Regions from separate parts of the Bacillus sp. KH172YL63 genome, predicted to be linked through region 2. Evidence: a T-box and tRNA genes for the amino acid it is inferred to sense, from the RefSeq annotation. Region 2 holds a T-box; the other regions hold tRNA genes.
The links. A T-box is a leader RNA that pairs with one kind of tRNA and senses whether it is charged. The one in region 2 lies ahead of proS (proline--tRNA ligase), so its partner is inferred to be a tRNA-Pro.
Positions count from the first base shown of each region.

Region 1: it has a tRNA-Pro gene. The T-box ahead of proS (proline--tRNA ligase) is inferred to sense a tRNA for this amino acid. The anticodon was not compared.
Region 3: it has a tRNA-Pro gene. The T-box ahead of proS (proline--tRNA ligase) is inferred to sense a tRNA for this amino acid. The anticodon was not compared.

Region 1 is NZ_AP022842.1:3,460,215-3,467,402, reverse strand. It holds rRNA gene KH172YL63_RS17790 (23S ribosomal RNA) at 1-1,243, shown strand, start outside; rRNA gene rrf (5S ribosomal RNA) at 1,410-1,526, shown strand; tRNA gene KH172YL63_RS17780 (tRNA-Val) at 1,537-1,612, shown strand; tRNA gene KH172YL63_RS17775 (tRNA-Thr) at 1,621-1,696, shown strand; tRNA gene KH172YL63_RS17770 (tRNA-Lys) at 1,710-1,785, shown strand; tRNA gene KH172YL63_RS17765 (tRNA-Leu) at 1,819-1,903, shown strand; tRNA gene KH172YL63_RS17760 (tRNA-Gly) at 1,912-1,986, shown strand; tRNA gene KH172YL63_RS17755 (tRNA-Leu) at 1,992-2,080, shown strand; tRNA gene KH172YL63_RS17750 (tRNA-Arg) at 2,155-2,231, shown strand; tRNA gene KH172YL63_RS17745 (tRNA-Pro) at 2,237-2,313, shown strand; tRNA gene KH172YL63_RS17740 (tRNA-Ala) at 2,322-2,397, shown strand; tRNA gene KH172YL63_RS17735 (tRNA-Met) at 2,451-2,527, shown strand; tRNA gene KH172YL63_RS17730 (tRNA-Ile) at 2,532-2,608, shown strand; tRNA gene KH172YL63_RS17725 (tRNA-Ser) at 2,627-2,719, shown strand; tRNA gene KH172YL63_RS17720 (tRNA-Met) at 2,743-2,816, shown strand; tRNA gene KH172YL63_RS17715 (tRNA-Asp) at 2,903-2,979, shown strand; tRNA gene KH172YL63_RS17710 (tRNA-Phe) at 3,011-3,086, shown strand; tRNA gene KH172YL63_RS17705 (tRNA-His) at 3,109-3,184, shown strand; tRNA gene KH172YL63_RS17700 (tRNA-Gly) at 3,200-3,273, shown strand; tRNA gene KH172YL63_RS17695 (tRNA-Ile) at 3,284-3,360, shown strand; tRNA gene KH172YL63_RS17690 (tRNA-Asn) at 3,370-3,444, shown strand; tRNA gene KH172YL63_RS17685 (tRNA-Ser) at 3,450-3,540, shown strand; tRNA gene KH172YL63_RS17680 (tRNA-Glu) at 3,545-3,616, shown strand; partial or broken gene glgB (1,4-alpha-glucan branching enzyme) at 4,323-6,209, shown strand; gene KH172YL63_RS17670 (glucose-1-phosphate adenylyltransferase) at 6,199-7,188, shown strand, end outside.
Region 2 is NZ_AP022842.1:657,711-664,898, reverse strand. It holds gene KH172YL63_RS03280 (L-lactate MFS transporter) at 1-457, opposite strand, end outside; gene fdhD (formate dehydrogenase accessory sulfurtransferase FdhD) at 815-1,615, shown strand; gene moaA (GTP 3',8-cyclase MoaA) at 1,638-2,648, shown strand; partial or broken gene KH172YL63_RS21540 (hypothetical protein) at 2,873-3,058, shown strand; gene KH172YL63_RS03265 (GNAT family N-acetyltransferase) at 3,125-3,685, opposite strand; gene KH172YL63_RS03260 (hypothetical protein) at 3,833-4,006, opposite strand; gene KH172YL63_RS03255 (hypothetical protein) at 4,101-4,694, opposite strand; gene proS (proline--tRNA ligase) at 4,694-6,124, opposite strand; T-box leader at 6,424-6,628, opposite strand; gene KH172YL63_RS03245 (hypothetical protein) at 6,676-7,188, opposite strand, start outside.
Region 3 is NZ_AP022842.1:256,928-264,115, forward strand. It holds gene KH172YL63_RS01395 (Tex family protein) at 1-1,401, shown strand, start outside; gene cmpA (cortex morphogenetic protein CmpA) at 1,549-1,662, opposite strand; gene KH172YL63_RS01405 (SprT family protein) at 1,809-2,282, shown strand; tRNA gene KH172YL63_RS01410 (tRNA-Asn) at 2,409-2,483, shown strand; tRNA gene KH172YL63_RS01415 (tRNA-Ser) at 2,491-2,581, shown strand; tRNA gene KH172YL63_RS01420 (tRNA-Glu) at 2,599-2,670, shown strand; tRNA gene KH172YL63_RS01425 (tRNA-Asp) at 2,759-2,835, shown strand; tRNA gene KH172YL63_RS01430 (tRNA-Gln) at 2,914-2,988, shown strand; tRNA gene KH172YL63_RS01435 (tRNA-Lys) at 2,994-3,069, shown strand; tRNA gene KH172YL63_RS01440 (tRNA-Leu) at 3,133-3,214, shown strand; tRNA gene KH172YL63_RS01445 (tRNA-Leu) at 3,289-3,374, shown strand; tRNA gene KH172YL63_RS01450 (tRNA-Arg) at 3,395-3,471, shown strand; tRNA gene KH172YL63_RS01455 (tRNA-Pro) at 3,525-3,601, shown strand; tRNA gene KH172YL63_RS01460 (tRNA-Gly) at 3,616-3,689, shown strand; rRNA gene KH172YL63_RS01465 (16S ribosomal RNA) at 3,783-5,333, shown strand; rRNA gene KH172YL63_RS01470 (23S ribosomal RNA) at 5,527-7,188, shown strand, end outside.

The DNA.
Region 1 (7,188 bases), 1.4 Mb from region 2:
TAAGGTGAGCGAGAGAACTCTCGTTAAGGAACTCGGCAAAATGACCCCGTAACTTCGGGAGAAGGTGCTCTGGTAGGGTGCAAGCCCGAGAGAGCCGCAGTGAATAGGCCCAGGCGACTGTTTAGCAAAAACACAGGTCTCTGCGAAGCCGTAAGGCGAAGTATAGGGGCTGACGCCTGCCCGGTGCTGGAAGGTTAAGAGGAGTGCTTAGCGCAAGCGAAGGTGCGAATCGAAGCCCCAGTAAACGGCGGCCGTAACTATAACGGTCCTAAGGTAGCGAAATTCCTTGTCGGGTAAGTTCCGACCCGCACGAAAGGCGTAACGATCTGGGCACTGTCTCAACGAGAGACTCGGTGAAATTATAGTACCTGTGAAGATGCAGGTTACCCGCGACAGGACGGAAAGACCCCGTGGAGCTTTACTGTAGCCTGATATTGAATTTTGGTACAGCTTGTACAGGATAGGTAGGAGCCTTGGAAACCGGAGCGCCAGCTTCGGTGGAGGCATCGGTGGGATACTACCCTGGCTGTATTGAAATTCTAACCCGCGCCCCTTATCGGGGTGGGAGACAGTGTCAGGTGGGTAGTTTGACTGGGGCGGTCGCCTCCTAAAGAGTAACGGAGGCGCCCAAAGGTTCCCTCAGAATGGTTGGAAATCATTCGCAGAGTGTAAAGGCACAAGGGAGCTTGACTGCGAGACCTACAAGTCGAGCAGGGACGAAAGTCGGGCTTAGTGATCCGGTGGTTCCGCATGGAAGGGCCATCGCTCAACGGATAAAAGCTACCCCGGGGATAACAGGCTTATCTCCCCCAAGAGTCCACATCGACGGGGAGGTTTGGCACCTCGATGTCGGCTCATCGCATCCTGGGGCTGTAGTCGGTCCCAAGGGTTGGGCTGTTCGCCCATTAAAGCGGTACGCGAGCTGGGTTCAGAACGTCGTGAGACAGTTCGGTCCCCTATCCGTCGTGGGCGCAGGAAATTTGAGAGGAGCTGTCCTTAGTACGAGAGGACCGGGATGGACGCACCGCTGGTGTACCAGTTGTCTTGCCAAAGGCATCGCTGGGTAGCTATGTGCGGAAGGGATAAGTGCTGAAAGCATCTAAGCATGAAGCCCCCTCGAGATGAGATTTCCCATCACGTAAGTGAGTAAGATCCCTAGAAGATGACTAGGTAGATAGGTCAGAGATGGAAGCATGGCGACATGTGGAGTTGACTGATACTAATCGATCGAGGACTTAACCACAAAGAGTCATATTTATATGAACAACAGGCTGATATTCGGCTTTCTTGACATCAATTCTTTATCTAGTTTTCAGGGAATAAATTTTATGCGAAAGTATAAAAAAAGCCTTGAAAAATTATATCAACACGATATAATAGAACTTGTCCTTTTAAAGGATAAACAATAGTCTGGTGATTATGGCGAAGAGGTCACACCCGTTCCCATGCCGAACACGGAAGTTAAGCTCTTCAGCGCCGATGGTAGTTGGGGGATCTCCCCCTGTGAGAGTAGGACGTCGCCAGGCTATATATAATGGAGGATTAGCTCAGCTGGGAGAGCATCTGCCTTACAAGCAGAGGGTCGGCGGTTCGATCCCGTCATCCTCCACCATTACACTTGCCGGTGTAGCTCAACTGGTAGAGCAACTGACTTGTAATCAGTAGGTTGGGGGTTCAAGTCCTCTTGCCGGCACCATTTGGTTTTTTGAGAGCCATTAGCTCAGTTGGTAGAGCATCTGACTTTTAATCAGAGGGTCGAAGGTTCGAATCCTTCATGGCTCACCATTTTTATCATGTAAGTTCAATGACTTACAATTTGCGGGTGTGGCGGAATTGGCAGACGCACCAGACTTAGGATCTGGCGCCGCGAGGCGTGGGGGTTCAAGTCCCTTCACCCGCACCATTTGTTTTGCGGAAGTAGTTCAGTGGTAGAACACCACCTTGCCAAGGTGGGGGTCGCGGGTTCGAATCCCGTCTTCCGCTCCATACTAGCCGGGGTGGCGGAACTGGCAGACGCACAGGACTTAAAATCCTGCGGTAGGTGACTACCGTACCGGTTCGATTCCGGTCCTCGGCACCATAGATTTTTGCGCAAGCAAATTATCTTTCCATAAGGTGCTTTAAAAAGTAAAAAAACAACAATATTTACATCTTGCGCCCGTAGCTCAATTGGATAGAGCGTTTGACTACGGATCAAAAGGTTAGGGGTTCGACTCCTCTCGGGCGCGCCATATTTCGGGAAGTAGCTCAGCTTGGTAGAGCACTTGGTTTGGGACCAAGGGGTCGCAGGTTCGAATCCTGTCTTCCCGACCACTTCATATGGGGCCTTAGCTCAGCTGGGAGAGCGCCTGCTTTGCACGCAGGAGGTCAGCGGTTCGATCCCGCTAGGCTCCACCAAGTTTTTTTACGACAGTAACGAAACTTTCATACTTCAACATAGCTTGTTTCTTGGCGGTGTAGCTCAGCTGGCTAGAGCGTACGGTTCATACCCGTGAGGTCGGGGGTTCGATCCCCTCCGCCGCTACCAATAGGGACCTTTAGCTCAGTTGGTTAGAGCAGACGGCTCATAACCGTCCGGTCGTAGGTTCGAGTCCTACAAGGTCCACCAAGTACCATTTTTCAATACGGAGGAATACCCAAGTCCGGCTGAAGGGATCGGTCTTGAAAACCGACAGGGGTGTAACAGCCCGCGGGGGTTCGAATCCCCCTTCCTCCTCCATTTTTAAATTATATTCTTAACGTCGCGGGGTGGAGCAGTTCGGTAGCTCGTCGGGCTCATAACCCGAAGGTCGCAGGTTCAAATCCTGTCCCCGCAATACCATTTTTGCTAACGCAAGGTAATGAACCATATTTTGCTGACGTAAAGTAATGAAAGTTATTTTTGCTGACGCAAAAAAACTCTGGTCCGGTAGTTCAGTTGGTTAGAATGCCTGCCTGTCACGCAGGAGGTCGCGGGTTCGAGTCCCGTCCGGACCGCCATTTGTTTTTTTTAAAATATTTAGAATAATATGGCTCAGTAGCTCAGTTGGTAGAGCAATGGACTGAAAATCCATGTGTCGGCGGTTCGATTCCGTCCTGAGCCACCATTTTTTGTTTGTGAATATTATGGCGATTGTGGCGAAGTGGTTAACGCACCTGATTGTGGTTCAGGCATTCGTGGGTTCGATTCCCATCAGTCGCCCCATATTTTCATTCTTTTGCGGGTGTAGTTTAGTGGTAAAACCTCAGCCTTCCAAGCTGATGATGAGGGTTCGATTCCCTTCACCCGCTCCAATTATTTTATGGGCCTATAGCTCAGCTGGTTAGAGCGCACGCCTGATAAGCGTGAGGTCGGTGGTTCGAGTCCACTTAGGCCCACCATCATATTATTCCGCAGTAGCTCAGTGGTAGAGCTATCGGCTGTTAACCGATCGGTCGCAAGTTCGAATCTTGCCTGCGGAGCCAATTACGGGGAAGTACTCAAGTGGCTGAAGAGGCGCCCCTGCTAAGGGTGTAGGTCGGGCAACTGGCGCGAGGGTTCAAATCCCTCCTTCTCCGCCATCTTGGCCCATTGGTCAAGCGGTTAAGACACCGCCCTTTCACGGCGGTAACACGGGTTCGAATCCCGTATGGGTCATATTAAAAAAGACTATCATCATGATAGTCTTTTTTATTTTGTTTATAAACCTTCAGCTGCTTTCATCCAGCCTTGCGTTGATAAAAATTTCAAGTCATACATTCCTCCTCTGTCGGCAGGGCTCAAGCGAGCAAACCGGCCAGCCATCTACATCCCCGGGAAAATAGCCCTCCCGCATATTTGAAAAATCAATGCTTTCTGAAGCCGTCCAAAATCTCTCATCTTCTCTCCGGCACATGCAGCGCTTCAACTCCGAACAGCTTCTCCTTGTAAAGACGTATGCTGTGATCCCTCCTTCTCTATCACACTCTCCTGAAATTTAAGAAATTGTCTACTATTTGGTTTACATCATCTGTTATTTAGTCCTTGTACAAAAACTTGATTTACCCATTCACCTTCCACCGTTCGACAACTCCACTACCTATCCTATTGAACCCATTTGATTCAAACTTCAAGTATTTCTCTATATCCTCTCTTATTAATTTCATTTTAAGTGAAAAAACTTTCGACAAACTTCGCTATCGATTTCCTCTGTTTTTACTGCTAAATCAAAATGTAAACCTTATCATTTGTCATTAATATCCAATTATGCCGAAGTTAACGTAAGGAGTGTAGTAAATTGTCGTAATTGAGCGACGATTAGTTAAAGGATTTTACTGATGTTAAAAGAAAGTAGTATGTAGATTGAAAAAGTGTAGGTGAGTTGATGAACGCAATGACCATAACAGATTATGATGTTTATTTATTTCATGAGGGAAGTATGCAGCAGGCCTATCAGTTTATGGGGGCACATGTAGTGAGGGATGCTACAGGCACTCATACAGAATTTTGCGTTTGGGCACCGAAAGCTAGACAGGTTACAGTAGTGGGTTCGTTTAACGATTGGAATGGTGTCGGGTATGAACTTAGACGCCGCAATGACCAAGGGATATGGACGGCCCGTATACAGGGGGATTTGACGGGAGAAACGTATAAATATGAAATCACGACTCCTTATGGCACCAAGAAATTAAAGGCGGATCCATATGGGTTTGCCTCTGAGAAGCGCCCGCGAACCGCAAGTGTCGTGTACGACCTCCAGGGATTCGCCTGGGAAGATGAGAAGTGGCTTGAAGAAAGGGCCTCGCAAGCGGTCTACGATAGGCCGATGTCGATCTATGAAGTGCATTTAGGCACATGGAAGAAGAAAGCAGGCAAGTTTCTTTCCTACAAGGAATTGGCTCAGCAATTGATTCCTCATGTAAAGGCGCATGGCTTTACCCATATAGAGCTTCTCCCGGTCACAGAGCATCCTTTTGACAGGTCCTGGGGGTATCAGGGGACCGGTTATTACTCTCCTACAAGCAGGTACGGTTCTCCACATGAGCTGATGGCCTTTGTGAATGAGTGTCACCTACATTCCATCGGGGTGATCCTTGACTGGGTCCCGGGGCACTTTTGTAAGGATGCACACGGCCTGTATGAATTTGACGGTTCATTTGCTTATGAGTACGGAGAAGAACGGGATCGTGAGAATTATACGTGGGGGACGGCGAATTTTGACCTTGGAAAAGGGGAAGTCAGGAGTTTCCTCATATCCAATGCCCGCTTTTGGATGGAAATGTATCATATTGATGGGTTCCGGATCGATGCTGTTGCCAATATCATTTACTGGGCGAATCAGGGACAGACGGCTCCGAATGACGGTGCCATCCAATTCTTGAAGAAATTGAATACGGCAGTGTTTGAGTATGATCCTTCCATCCTGATGATGGCAGAGGATTCAACAGACTGGCCGCAGGTGACATCACCTGTCCATTATGGAGGCCTGGGATTTAATTATAAGTGGAACATGGGATGGATGAATGACGTCCTTAAATATATGGAAACCGAACCCTCTGAAAGAAGGCATGTACATTCGCTGATTACCTTTTCGCTGTTGTATGCCTATTCAGAGAATTATGTCCTTCCTTTCTCCCATGATGAAGTGGTACATGGGAAGAAGTCGTTGTTAAATAAGATGCCGGGTGATTATTGGCAGAAATTCGCACAATATCGTCTGCTGCTGAGTTATATGTTCGCCCATCCAGGGAAGAAGCTTTTGTTCATGGGGAGCGAGTTGGCACCTTTCTCTGAGTGGAAGGACCTGGAAGAACTGGATTGGCATTTGATGGATTACGAATTTCATCATAAATTCAATTCATATTTCAAAGAACTTCTGCATTTATATAATGGTGCTGCACCGTTATTCCAAATGGACCATCGCTCTGAGGGATTTGAGTGGGTGGATGTCAATAATGCAGCACAGCAGATTTTTTCTTTCATCCGTTATGGGGGCGAAGAAGGGGATCATCTGGTGATCATCTGCAATTTCAGTCCGAACGTGTATCACCAGTATAAAGTAGGGGTGAACAACGCAGCGGAGTACGAGGAAATCTGGAACAGTGATGATGAGCGATTTGGCGGTTCCCATCAGGTGAATCCGCTGCCGCTCACTGTGCATAAAGAGGGATACCACGGAAGGGAAGGCTATGTGGAAATGACGATTCCACCATATGCAGCCGTTTATTTAAAACCAAACGATTGGAAGGGGAGAAGGAAAGATGGCAAAAGGTAGATGCGTGGCCATGTTATTAGCAGGTGGAAAAGGGAGTCGATTGAGTTCTTTGACCAAAAGCCTGGCGAAGCCGGCTGTACCATTCGGAGGAAAGTACAGGATTATTGATTTCACCCTGAGCAATTGTACAAATTCAGGGATTGATACAGTTGGTGTCCTCACCCAGTACCAGCCACTCGTATTAAATTCTTATATCGGGATCGGAAGCGCGTGGGATCTTGACCGGAAACACGGCGGGGTGACGGTGCTGCCGCCTTATGCTGAATCATCCGAAATGCGCTGGTATACGGGGACGGCAAGTGCCATCTATCAAAATATGAATTACCTTGAGCAGTATGATCCTGAGTACGTATTGATTCTGTCCGGTGACCATATTTACAAGATGGACTACAGCAAAATGCTTGATTATCATATCGAGAAAAAAGCAGACGTCTCGATTTCTGTCATTGAAGTGGGCTGGGATGAAGCGAGCCGTTTCGGCCTGATGAACACGAATGATGATATGAGGGTCACGGAATTCGAAGAAAAACCTGCTTTTCCAAAAAGTAATCTGGCGTCAATGGGCATTTACATCTTTAACTATTCGGTGCTTAAAGATTACTTGGAGATGGATGAACGGAACCCTGACTCAAGCCATGACTTTGGAAAGGATGTCATCCCGCTCTTGCTTGATGAGAAGAAGAAGCTGATGGCTTACCCGTTCCAGGGTTACTGGAAGGATGTCGGCACAGTGAAGAGCTTATGGGACGCGAATATGGATTTGATTGATGAGGAAAACGAGCTGAATCTGTTCGATCATGACTGGAGGGTGTATTCAGTGAATCCGAATGAGCCTCCTCAATATATCGCAGAAGATGCATTGGTCGAGGGATCGCTTGTCAATGAAGGATGTACGATCGAAGGGACCATCCGTAAATCTGTCCTGTTCCAGGGGACGACGGTGAAAAAGGGAGCACATGTCGTTCGTTCCGTGATC
Region 2 (7,188 bases):
TGGCAATTGCAGCTGCAAAACCAAAGCCCATGATGGCAAGACCGGTTGCAAGACCCCTACGGTCAGGGAACCATTTCACAAGTGTTGATACCGGTGCGATGTAACCTACACCCAATCCGATTCCACCAAACACACCATAAAATAAATACAGTAAAGTCAATGAACCTGTGTTCACTGCCACGCCGGAACCAATGATCCCCACGCCAAAGAAGAGTGCAGCAAGTAAACCTGATTTTTTCGGTCCATATTTTTCAACAAAGTGACCCATAAACGCTGCAGATAAACCTAAAAATAAAATAGCTAAACTGAATGTGAACTGGACCTGCTTGGCTGTCCAGCCAAACTCCTCCATCAATGGAGTAGTGAAGTTACTCCAAGCATAAACCGATCCGATTGAAATATGGATCCCTACAGCAGAAGCTGCGATTAACCATCGATTCTTTGCTTTTTTTTGCATGATTCCCACGCCCTCTATTATTTTTTCCAAAACAAAAACCGCTAACCTCCAAAAAAAATGCAAAAAGGCATTTCTTTTTTTGGAAGATTAACGGTTAGTAAACAGCAGGATTCGCTACTATTGGCCCAACAGTTACAATCTTTAAATAAATCTCCACATAAATATAACCGAAGACAGGAGCGCTATCCCGAATCAAATTTATGTTACAGATTTGTGAACTTGTAAAAATAATAGCATGAAAACGTTTGACATTTCAACTTATTTTTAAATTTTAGGAAAACGCTCCCGCTTGTTTTCTCAATTTTTTTGTGTTTAGATGATACTAATTATCATTTAATAGTAATGGGTGTGAACAATATGGATGAAATGATGAGCCAACAACGGTCCATCACGAAATATAGAAATGGCAGACTGGAAGAGTTGGAAGATGATATCGTCATAGAATTTGCCCTTACCATCTTCATCAACGGAGAAGAGTTTGCCACAATGGTGTGCTCCCCTACTCATTTAGAAGAACTGGTCATTGGCTTCCTCGCCTCTGAGGGCGCCATCCTTTTTAAAGATGACATAACCGATTTCAAAATCGATCAAGACGGGGGCTTCGCCTACGTCAAGCTCAAAACAAAGATTGATATGGATCAAAGGCAATATGCTAAACGGGTCATCGGATCCTGCTGCGGGAAAAGCAGACAGTTTTATTTCCAAAACGATGCCCGCACTGCCAAGACATCGATGATGAAGACGACGATCCACCCGGAACAGTGCATACAACTGATGAAGGCGATGCAAGAAAACAGCCATGTGTTCAAAAATACCGGCGGCGTTCACAACGCAGCCCTATGTACCACCAGTGAAGTGCTCATTGACCGGGCAGACATCGGCAGGCATAATGCCCTCGATAAATTATACGGATATAGCTTAATCAACAAAATTTCCGTCCGGGATAAAATCCTCGTGTTCAGCGGCAGGATTTCTTCTGAAGTGTTATTGAAGGCTGCCAAGATCGGAGTCGGAATGGTGCTTTCCAAGTCTGCCCCGACCGATCTTGCCATCAAGCTCGCCAATGACTTGAATATCACGACAGTCGGATTCATCCGTGGAACATCTTTCAATGTCTATTCACATCCAGAAAGAATCATAGATCAGCCAGAAGTGTAACCTGGAAAGGAGGAACCTCAACATGAATCAACCAGTGCTGGACAAGCTCAAGCGCCCTCTCCGCGACCTGCGCATATCTGTCACGGATAAATGCAACTTCAGATGCACATACTGCATGCCTGCTGAGATTTTCGGGCCTGACTTTCCTTTCCTGAAAAAAGGAGAGCTGCTCTCGTTCGAGGAAATCGAGCACCTGACCAACATCTTCGTGAAGGAACTCGGTGTAAAAAAGCTCCGCATCACCGGAGGAGAACCCCTCATGCGGAAAGACTTACCCATGTTAATCAGTAAATTAAAACAAATTGACGGATTGAACGATATCGCCATGACAACAAACGGATCCCTTCTGCCTAAGTTTGCAAAAGATTTGAAAGCTGCAGGATTGGACCGGGTTTCAATCAGCCTGGATTCCTTGAATGATGATATATTCGGAAGCATCAACGGACGGGGTGTGTCGGTCCAAACAGTATTGAACGGCATCGACGCAGCCTCTGAAGCAGGCCTGAAGGTGAAGATCAATATGGTCGTCAAGCGGGGGATGAACGAGCAGGAAGTCGTTCCAATGGCTGAATTCTTCCGTGAAAAAGGCCATATTCTAAGGTTCATAGAATATATGGATGTCGGAAACTCCAACCAGTGGAAGCTGGACGAAGTCTATTCTAAGCAGCAGATCCTGGACGACATCCACAAAGTGATGCCCATCGAACCGATCGATCCGAACTACAAAGGAGAAGTCGCCAAAAGGTATCGTTATGTGGGAAGCAAGGAAGAAATCGGCGTGATCTCATCTGTATCTGACGCCTTTTGCTCAAGCTGCAACCGTGCCCGTTTATCGGCAGACGGAAAATTGTTCACCTGCTTATTCGCATCGAACGGACATGATCTCAAGACCATTCTTCGTTCAGACGAAGCCGGCACAATCACCGACGAAATCAAGAATATATGGTTCGGCCGCCAGGACCGCTATTCAGAAGACCGTGAGAACAAGTCCCTTGAAAGAAAGAAAGTTGAAATGCATCATATCGGCGGATGATGTTATATTGATATAACAAAATTGAGGTATTAATTTTTGAGACACGCATTACACCGCTGTTGATTTCCGCTCCACTCAAGAGTGAACGAGCAGTTGTATGTAGCTGAACATAAGCGTTTCATTCACAAAAAATCCGGACGATTGATTTGATTATAATCTAAATCGTCCGGATTTTTCTTTTATAACAATACTGCTTCATACATGTATTCTGCAGGTTCCAGCTGTTGATTGGAGTGCAAGACGAAGACTCCTGCGGGAAAAGCGGAAAAGGTGAGACCCCGCAGGAGCGCTAGCGACGAGGAGGCTCGCCTTCCGCCCGAGGAAAGCGAAGTCTTGCACGGAAATCAACAGCGGTGTATCTGGTGATGCAAGAAACTCACAGTGATTGTTCGCCTTTATCCTACAGGTGATGATGTTCAACCTACCATCAAATTAAAAGTATTGATTGATTTCCCCACAGAGAACTCCTTCATACCTCAATCATTCTCCCCTGCATTCGCATAGTACACAAGATTGTCCGTCCATTTGCCGAACTCATAGATGAAGCCTTTTCTTGTGCATTCATACTGCATGCCGATGCTTTCTGCGAGCTTGATGGAGGGTGTGTTGTCAAGATTGATATGGGCTTCGATCCGGTGATAGCCCAGTTTGGTGAATGCGAGCTGAAGCGCTGCACGCATCGCTTCCTTCCCGTATCCCCTGTTCCAATAAGTATTATGGACGGTGTACCCGGCCCGGCCCCAATGAAAGTTGTACCTCATGAGCGTGGAGAAATCGATCGTCCCGACGGTCGGTCCTTCCTTCAGAAAGATTCCAAGAATATAGACTTCATCCTTTTCCATCATTTCCTCCTGCTTCTCCAGCATGTCACGGAACCAGAACTCCGTGCACTCTCTCATATCCTGAAAGCCGACATCGTATTTATGCTGTGACGGAAGCCTGTTCATATGCTCCCTTATCCAGTTGCCGTAATCACTGTTGGTGAAAGGCCTGATCACCAGCCGTGGTGTTTCAATCGTTAAGTCTCTATGCTTCACACTCACACGTCCTCTTTTATGGTCTTATTTTAATAGTATCAATGGAAGTGGGAGAATGATAGATTTTATTCTTCTCGCTCCAACACCGCAGATTTACCACATTTTAACAGACGGAAGGCGCTCCTCTGCCGAGAAACGCCTGCATCATTACTTATCCTTATTCCATTCTTCCTCTAACTCCCGCTCAATCTGCTCATCAGACAGATATTCTTCATCGAGCTGCTGTACATGCTCGGTGATGCGGTTAAGCTTGAAATGAACGACCCAAAGGCTGATTCCCACGAAGACCATGAATAAAATGACGATGAGTCCAAATTCCATATAATCACGCCTCCTTTACCTATGTTTATTAAGTAAACAGAGGAAAAAGAAGGCTTATTCACGAAAAAATCAGGAAAGGTTAGAAAGTCCCCCTTCACCCAGAAGAGACGACATACCAATGATCTTCAAGCTTTTCGATTTCAATGAAGTCCCCACCGAAATCACCTGTCCGGGGCTTTTCATCCGAGGATGAATAGACGAAACCGGTGAAGCCCTCAAGGATCCCCCGAAAGGTAAAGAACAGAATCATCGTTTCCCCATTCTTTTCCTCTACGACAATCTCCCCTCCCCCTTTTGAAAGTCCATCATACTCCTCTGGAAGATGGATGAGGGTATCGTTATGAGCGACATTCGGCACGAGGTCTCCGCTCTCCACTTTTTTCACAACCGTTTCACGGTCCCCTTTATTTAACTTGAAGTCCATGTCCAGTACCACTTTTGTGAACGGAAAAAAGACGAGCAAAAGAACCGTGATGGTCTGGATCAGAGCGGGTTTCACGTTCCGTTCCTTAAACAGGAGGATGAGGGAGAACACCGCCACTGTCAGAAAATATCCCCAGGATGCCACCCAGGCGAAAGGCATGAGAAAAGGAGTCAGGATTTCGACGAGATTCCATTGGAGAAAGGCGAGTCCAATCATGAGGACACTGGCTGTAATCGACAGGATCAGTATGCTTTTCCCCAACATCAGTATGCCTTTGCCCAATACACCAGATGTTTTGCTCCCTTGCCGCAACACACGCATGTATCAGCGATCATTTCCTGCTCGAAAGGCATGCATCTGGAAGTCGCACCGGTTTCTTCTTTGATCTTGTCTTCACATACCCGGTCGCCACACCACATCGCTTTAATGAAGCCGCCTTTTTCAGAGACCGTCTCCTTGAATCCGTCAAATGAAGTCACAACCTTCGTTTTTTCTTCACGATGCGTTCTGGCTTTTTCAAGCAGACCTGCCTGGATGTCCTGCAGCAATTCACTGACTTTCCTCTCAATCTCCTCTATTAAGACCGTGATCTTTTCACCGGTATCCCGTCTTGCAAGCACCACCTGTCCATTCTCGATGTCCCGTGGACCAACTTCCAAACGGAGAGGGATCCCCTTCATTTCATACTCATTGAACTTCCATCCCGGCTTCTTGTCACTCGCATCGATTCCCACACGGACACGTCCTGATAATTGATCCTTCAATTGATAGGCAAAATAAAGTACCCCTTCCTTGTGTTGGGCAATTGGCACGATCATCAACTGGGTCGGTGCGATCCTTGGTGGAACGACAAGGCCCCGGTCATCTCCATGCACCATGATCATCGCCCCGATGATGCGGGTCGTTAGCCCCCAAGACGTCTGCTGCACGTGCTGAAGCTTCCCTTCCCGATCGGTGAATTGAATGCCGAACGCTTTGGCGAATCCATCCCCCAAATGGTGGGAAGTTCCCGACTGAAGGGCTTTCCCGTCATGCATCAGACTCTCGATTGTATACGTATATTTCGCACCGGCAAACTTCTCTTTTTCCGTTTTCTGCCCCTTAATGACAGGGATTGCGAGCAGCTCTTCACAAAGCTCTGCGTACACCTCCAGCATCTTTACCGTTTCATCATGGGCATCTTGATCGGTCTCATGACACGTATGCCCCTCCTGCCATAAAAATTCCAGCGTACGGAGGAATGGACGGGTCGTCTTTTCCCAGCGCACCACATTCGCCCATTGATTGTACAATTTAGGCAGATCACGATAGGAGTGGATAATGTTTTTATAATGCTCGCCAAACAGGACCTCAGACGTCGGCCGCACACACAGTCTCTCCGCCAATTCCTCTTCCCCGCCATGGGTCACCCACGCCACTTCCGGCGCAAATCCTTCAATATGATCCTTCTCCCGCTGCAGCAGACTTTCAGGGATAAAAAGCGGCATATACACATTTTCATGACCGGTTTCCTTGATTTTGGCATCAAGAGCCTCCTTGATATTTTCCCAAATCGCATATCCGTAAGGCATGATGATCATCGACCCCCGTACGCTTGAATAATCGACAAGCTCAGCCTTCGTCACCACATCCGTATACCACTGGGCAAAGTCTTCCTCCATGCCCGTCACATCTTTCACAAATTCTTTCGCCATTTTGTGCACCTCGTTTGATTTATTTGATTTATTTGTTGATTTCAGCATTGTCGTCGCTTGGTTGGGAATGATTTTGGGTATGGGATTGGGGCTGCGGATGGGTTTATCGGCGATATTTTTCATTTAACGGCGAAATCTCACTTTTATCGGCGAAATTCTGAATATAACGGCGATATCCCATTTTTATCGGCGAAATTCCGAATATAACGGCGATATCCATTTTCAACACCATCTCCCCTTCTCCAGAAGAGCCCACTAAAATGACCGCAACCCATACAACAAAAAAAGCCCTGCTTCTCATCAGGGACCATTTCTGGCGGTACCACCCTGATTCAAAGCAAAGCTTTACACTCATTCCATGATAACGGTCTCGAACCGCTGATATCTTCAATCGATACAGAACTTAGAGGCAGGTTCAAAGGTTCATCCATAGGGGCTTTTCACCAAGCCGCCCCCTCTCTGAAAAGACAAGGTCCCTTTACTGATCCTCGGCAATGTTTCATATATTTGAGATGATTATATAGAGATTTAAAAGGGGTGTCAATTGCATTTTATTCACCCGGTTTCACCGCTGTCACTTCGAGCTGGGTAAATGCTGAATCATGGATGGCATAAAAATGTCGGGCATCACCCAAAATATCGAGTTCCCTTTGAGGTCCGTCCCCGGTAAGCAACATTTTTTCAATGGAAGGATCCACGGCTTCTCCACATAAGATCGGAATTTTTAATCCGCTCTCGGTTTCAAGGTCGAAGCCTGCTGTCGTGTATGAGGTTTCGCCGTCGCTTTCAAAATCCAGGTAGGCGTTCGACCGGTACCAGCTGTATCCTTCTTCGCCCCGTGAGATGCTTGCGACTCCCAAAGCGCCTCCATAGTCATAGAAGACGATTGTTTCTCCTTCATACTCTTCGGTGGAAAGCAGGGTCGATTTGAGGTCACCTTCGACCTTGCTCGTTCCATATTCAATGGCTTCTTCCTTCGTTTCAAACCATTCCCGGTCGTCCTCATTGCTGCAGGAGAATAAAGCAAGGATACACATGAAGGCTAGGACAATGCCGCATCCCTG
Region 3 (7,188 bases), 400 kb from region 2:
CAAAAGCAGGTGATCAAGCATGCCCATTCCATCACCGCCCCGGTCGTCAAAGAAGCCATCGAAGACAGTTATAAAAGACTGATCCAGCCGTCTGTTGAAAGGGAAATCCGAAATGAGTTAACGGAAAAAGCGGAAGATCAAGCCATCCATATCTTCTCTGAAAATTTAAGGAAGCTGTTGCTGCAGCCGCCGATGAAAGGGAAAATGGTGCTTGGTGTAGATCCGGCATTCAGGACTGGCTGTAAATTGGCTGTGATCGATGAAACCGGTAAAACGCTTGATATCAATGTCATCTATCCTCACCCGCCTAAATCCCAGCGGGCGAAGGCAGAGGACATCATCAAAGGGATCATGACGAAATACAATATAGAAGTCGTAGCGATCGGTAATGGGACAGCCTCAAGGGAAACCGAGCAGTTTGTTGTCGATGTCTTGAAGGATATGAATGATGACATCTTCTATATTATTGTCAACGAAGCGGGGGCAAGTGTCTATTCAGCGTCGGAGGTAGCGAGGGAAGAGTTTCCTGACCTTCAGGTAGAGGAAAGAAGTGCCGTCTCGATTGCGAGGCGTTTACAGGACCCACTGGCTGAACTGGTGAAAATAGACCCGAAATCGGTTGGTGTCGGACAATATCAGCATGACGTATCACAGAAGAAGCTGAATGATTCACTGACGTTCGTGGTGGAAACGGCAGTGAACCAGGTGGGGGTCAACGTGAATACGGCATCGTCTTCCTTGTTGCAGTATGTAGCGGGATTATCGAAGACAGTCGCGAACAATATTGTGAAGAAGAGAGAAGAAGAAGGAAAGTTCCAATCAAGGGCACAGCTGAAGAAAATACCGAGACTTGGGGCCAAAACGTACGAGCAGTGCATTGGCTTCTTAAGGATCATGGAAGGAAAAGAAGTGCTCGACCGTACAGCCATCCACCCGGATAACTATCAGGATGTAAAGCGTCTCCTTTCAAAAGTGGGGATGAGTGAGAAGGATATAGGGTCTGAAGAATTGAAGCATGCCCTGAGTCAATTGAATGTGGAAGATGTTTCAGGGGAATTGGAGATTGGTCAATTGACGTTGAAGGACATCATCGATGCATTGATCCGTCCTGGCCGGGATCCCCGGGATGAGTTCCCAAAACCGTTGCTCAAGAAAGATGTACTGAAACTTGAGGATCTAACCGAAGGAATGGAGCTGCAGGGAACCGTTCGCAACGTAGTGGACTTTGGTGCATTCATCGATATCGGGGTGAAGCAAGACGGACTTGTTCATATATCGAAACTGAAAAACGGTTACGTCAAGCACCCGTTGGATGTGGTATCGGTTGGTGACGTTGTTACCGTATGGGTGGACAGTGTAGATGCCCAAAAAGGAAGAGTCGGATTGACGATGGTTCAATAAATAATAAAGAGCTGACTTGGCGCAGGTTGCCTTGGTCGGCTCTTTTTAATGAGGGCTGCGGATTTGGCCGTGTAAAGCTGTGCGCAACCAATAAGGAAATCTATTGGGATCAAGCGCATTTTGTAGGAAGACCGGATGTGCCGGCCATTACGAACAATTCTTCTTTCTGTAAAAATACCAGCATTGGTTGAGCAGTTTGATCTGATAACGGTCTTTCTCAAGATAAGCCTTCCGCAATTGATTCACGAGCCATTTAGGCATGAGTAAACCTCCTTGTCACCCGGAAACCAGTCAAATTGAGTGAAGCGGCACTCCGCGGCGTAGTGTATCGTGTCTAAACAGTAAGGGTGATACTTAGTTTATGCTATAATAGGTTGTCATGTTCTAACGAAGAAAGAAGGATGATTATGACCAATGAAGAATTGCAGGTTTTAGTGGAAGAAATATCTGACCGATTCTTCCAACTGCCGTTCCAGCATAAAGCATATTTCAATCCCCGGTTAAGAACGACCGGAGGAAGGTATATGCTCGGAAGCCACAATATCGATATCAACCGGAAGTACCTGGTCGAGCATGGATTGGATGAGCTGATTGGGATCATCAAGCATGAGCTCGTTCATTATCATCTTCATCTTCAAGGGAAAGGGTACAAGCACGGGGACCAGGATTTCAAAGACCTGCTGAAAAAGGTGGGAGGTCCGAGATACTGCGCTTCACTGCCTGAAAGCACAAAGAGAAAGCGGATCCTTACCTATATATGTTCAAAGTGTCATCTGCAGTATGAAAGAAGAAGAAAGATCAATACTGGCAAATATGTGTGCGGACGCTGCAGGGGCAAGCTCTTGTTTAAGAAGGAAGAACTGATCGAATTTAGAGCATGAAGGATCCTGACCTGCAACAGCAGCCTTCAGTCTGAAAAAGTGACTGAAAGTGGTTGACAAGAAAGCGATGAGTCATTATAATCATAAGAGTCGATAAGACGAGTTAAGCGATGGAATACTTCACGTTCCGCAGTAGCTCAGTGGTAGAGCTATCGGCTGTTAACCGATCGGTCGCAAGTTCGAATCTTGCCTGCGGAGCCATTTTTATGGGGAAGTACTCAAGTGGCTGAAGAGGCGCCCCTGCTAAGGGTGTAGGTCGGGCAACCGGCGCGAGGGTTCAAATCCCTCCTTCTCCGCCATAAAATTTTTAGAACGTGGCCCGTTGGTCAAGCGGTTAAGACACCGCCCTTTCACGGCGGTAACACGGGTTCGAATCCCGTACGGGTCATACTTACTTCTTTATTGTCCTCCTGATCAACATTGTTGTTAAGACAGAGGCATGACCGGAGTACGTGTTTACATCAAAGATCATTTCTGGTCCGGTAGTTCAGTTGGTTAGAATGCCTGCCTGTCACGCAGGAGGTCGCGGGTTCGAGTCCCGTCCGGACCGCCAGATTTTTTTAAAAAAGTGATTGACTTATAAGAGTCGGACATGCTATTATATAAACCTCGTCACTTTTTGACAACTCATTGGGCTATAGCCAAGCGGTAAGGCATCGCACTTTGACTGCGACATGCGTTGGTTCGAATCCAGCTAGCCCAGCCATTTACGAGCCATTAGCTCAGTTGGTAGAGCATCTGACTTTTAATCAGAGGGTCGAAGGTTCGAGTCCTTCATGGCTCACCATTGATTTTGTTCAACAAAATCAATTCATATCATCTCCGCTTTGACGGAGGAAACACAGATCATGCGGGTGTGGCGGAATTGGCAGACGCACCAGACTTAGGATCTGGCGCCGCAAGGCGTGGGGGTTCAAGTCCCTTCACCCGCACTTTTAAAAAAGATTTAAAAAGTTATTGACATAAAACGTTATCCTCGATATAATATTGTTTGTCGCTTTAAAACGCGGTCGTGGCGGAATGGCAGACGCGCTAGGTTGAGGGCCTAGTGGGGGCGACCCCGTGGAGGTTCAAGTCCTCTCGGCCGCACCAAAAAGTTTCAAAGGAATATTGCGCCCGTAGCTCAATTGGATAGAGCGTTTGACTACGGATCAAAAGGTTAGGGGTTCGACTCCTCTCGGGCGCGCCATCTTGTTTCTACTAGCGAGTGTTACACGCAAGATCATACATATGCTTTTCTGACGGGAAGTAGCTCAGCTTGGTAGAGCACTTGGTTTGGGACCAAGGGGTCGCAGGTTCGAATCCTGTCTTCCCGACCATCACAATCTTATATGCGGGTGTAGTTTAGTGGTAAAACCTCAGCCTTCCAAGCTGATGATGAGGGTTCGATTCCCTTCACCCGCTCCAAACATTACCTTTAATTGAACCTTGAAAACTGAACAAAACAAGACAATACGTCAACGTTAATTCTAGATTTATTTTAAAGAGCTATTCAAACTTTTATCGGAGAGTTTGATCCTGGCTCAGGACGAACGCTGGCGGCGTGCCTAATACATGCAAGTCGAGCGGATTGATGGGAGCTTGCTCCCTGATATCAGCGGCGGACGGGTGAGTAACACGTGGGTAACCTGCCTGTAAGATCGGGATAACTCCGGGAAACCGGGGCTAATACCGGATAATTCATTCCCTCGCATGAGGGGGATGTTGAAAGGTGGCTTTTAGCTACCACTTACAGATGGACCCGCGGCGCATTAGCTAGTTGGTGAGGTAACGGCTCACCAAGGCGACGATGCGTAGCCGACCTGAGAGGGTGATCGGCCACACTGGGACTGAGACACGGCCCAGACTCCTACGGGAGGCAGCAGTAGGGAATCTTCCGCAATGGACGAAAGTCTGACGGAGCAACGCCGCGTGAGTGATGAAGGTTTTCGGATCGTAAAGCTCTGTTGTTAGGGAAGAACAAGTGCCGTTCAAATAGGGCGGCACCTTGACGGTACCTAACCAGAAAGCCACGGCTAACTACGTGCCAGCAGCCGCGGTAATACGTAGGTGGCAAGCGTTGTCCGGAATTATTGGGCGTAAAGCGCGCGCAGGTGGTTCCTTAAGTCTGATGTGAAAGCCCACGGCTCAACCGTGGAGGGTCATTGGAAACTGGGGAACTTGAGTGCAGAAGAGGAAAGTGGAATTCCAAGTGTAGCGGTGAAATGCGTAGATATTTGGAGGAACACCAGTGGCGAAGGCGACTTTCTGGTCTGTAACTGACACTGAGGCGCGAAAGCGTGGGGAGCAAACAGGATTAGATACCCTGGTAGTCCACGCCGTAAACGATGAGTGCTAAGTGTTAGGGGTTTCCGCCCCTTAGTGCTGCAGCTAACGCATTAAGCACTCCGCCTGGGGAGTACGGTCGCAAGACTGAAACTCAAAGGAATTGACGGGGGCCCGCACAAGCGGTGGAGCATGTGGTTTAATTCGAAGCAACGCGAAGAACCTTACCAGGTCTTGACATCCTCTGACAACCCTAGAGATAGGGCTTTCCCCTTCGGGGGACAGAGTGACAGGTGGTGCATGGTTGTCGTCAGCTCGTGTCGTGAGATGTTGGGTTAAGTCCCGCAACGAGCGCAACCCTTGATCTTAGTTGCCAGCATTCAGTTGGGCACTCTAGGATGACTGCCGGTGACAAACCGGAGGAAGGTGGGGATGACGTCAAATCATCATGCCCCCTTATGACCTGGGCTACACACGTGCTACAATGGACGGTACAAAGGGCTGCAAGACCGCGAGGTTTAGCCAATCCCATAAAACCGTTCTCAGTTCGGATTGCAGGCTGCAACTCGCCTGCATGAAGCTGGAATCGCTAGTAATCGCGGATCAGCATGCCGCGGTGAATACGTTCCGGGCCTTGTACACACCGCCCGTCACACCACGAGAGTTTGTAACACCCGAAGTCGGTGAGGTAACCTTTGGAGCCAGCCGCCTAAGGTGGGACAGATGATTGGGGTGAAGTCGTAACAAGGTAGCCGTATCGGAAGGTGCGGCTGGATCACCTCCTTTCTAAGGAAGATTTACTAAAACGTTTGACAGTCGAAGTTTTGTTCAGTTTTGATGGTTTAATTATCATCAAAACTTTTTGTCTCTTCTGAGACAGAAATTTGTTCTTTGAAAACTAGATAAAGATAAATTGATAGTCAAGAAAATTACCGAGTATCGCCATTTTAGGTTTTAAACCTTATGTAACAACCAATTCGGTTAAGTTATGAAGGGCGCACGGTGGATGCCTTGGCACTAGGAGCCGACGAAGGACGGGACTAACACCGATATGCTTTGGGGAGCTGTAAGTGAGCTTTGATCCAGAGATTTCCGAATGGGGGAACCCATTGTTCGTAATGGAACAATATCCATATTTGAATACATAGAGTATGGAAGGCAGACCCAGGGAACTGAAACATCTAAGTACCTGGAGGAAGAGAAAGCAATTGCGATTCCCTGAGTAGCGGCGAGCGAAACGGGATGTAGCCCAAACCAAGAGGCTTGCCTCTTGGGGTTGTAGGACACTCTATACGGAGTTACAAAGGAATGAAGTAGACGAAGAAGTCTGGAAAGGCTCGTCAAAGAAGGTAACAACCCTGTAGTTGAAACTTCATTCTCTCTTGAGTGGATCCTGAGTACGGCGGAACACGTGAAATTCCGTCGGAATCTGGGAGGACCATCTCCCAAGGCTAAATACTACCTAGTGACCGATAGTGAACCAGTACCGTGAGGGAAAGGTGAAAAGCACCCCGGAAGGGGGAGTGAAATAGAACCTGAAACCGTGTGCCTACAAGTAGTCAGAGCCCGTTAACGGGTGATGGCGTGCCTTTTGTAGAATGAACCGGCGAGTTACGATCCCATGCAAGGTTAAGTTGATAAGACGGAGCCGCAGCGAAAGCGAGTCTGAATAGGGCGAATTTTAGTATGTGGTCGTAGACCCGAAACCAGGTGATCTACCCATGTCCAGGATGAAGTTCAGGTAACACTGAATGGAGGTCCGAACCCACGCACGTTGAAAAGTGCGGGGATGAGGGTAGCGGAGAAATTCCAATCGAACTTGGAGATAGCTGGTTCTCTCCGAAATAGCTTTAGGGCTAGCCTCATGTGTAAGAGTCTTGGAGGTAGAGCACTGTTTGGACTAGGGGCCCTCATCGGGTTACCGAATTCAGACAAACTCCGAATGCCAAAGACTTATCCATGGGAGTCAGACTGCGAGTGATAAGATCCGTAGTCGAAAGGGAAACAGCCCAGACCACCAGCTAAGGTCCCAAAGTATACGTTAAGTGGAAAAGGATGTGGAGTTGCTTAGACAACCAGGATGTTGGCTTAGAAGCAGCCACCATTTAAAGAGTGCGTAATAGCTCACTGGTCGAGTGACTCTGCGCCGAAAATGTACCGGGGCTAAACGTATCACCGAAGCTGTGGATTGACACCTTTAGGTGTCAGTGGTAGGAGAGCGTTCTAAGGACTGCGAAGCTAGACCGTAAGGACTGGTGGAGTGCTTAGAAGTGAGAATGCCGGTATGAGTAGCGAAAGATGGGTGAGAATCCCATCCACCGAATGCCTAAGGTTTCCTGAGGAAGGCTCGTCCGCTCAGGGTTAGTCAGGACCTAAGTCGAGGCCGATAGGCGTAGACGATGGACAACAGGTTGATATTCCTGTACCACCTCTTTTCCGTTTGAGCAATGGGGGGACGCAGGAGGATAGGGTAAGCGCACTGCTGGATATGTGCGTCTAAGCAGTTAGGCTGATGATGAGGCAAATCCCGTCATCGTGAAGGCTGAGCTGTGATAGCGAGCGAATTATAGTAGCGAAGTTCCTGATTCCACACTGCCAAGAAAAGCCTCTAGCGAGGGAAAAAGGTGCCTGTACCGCAAAC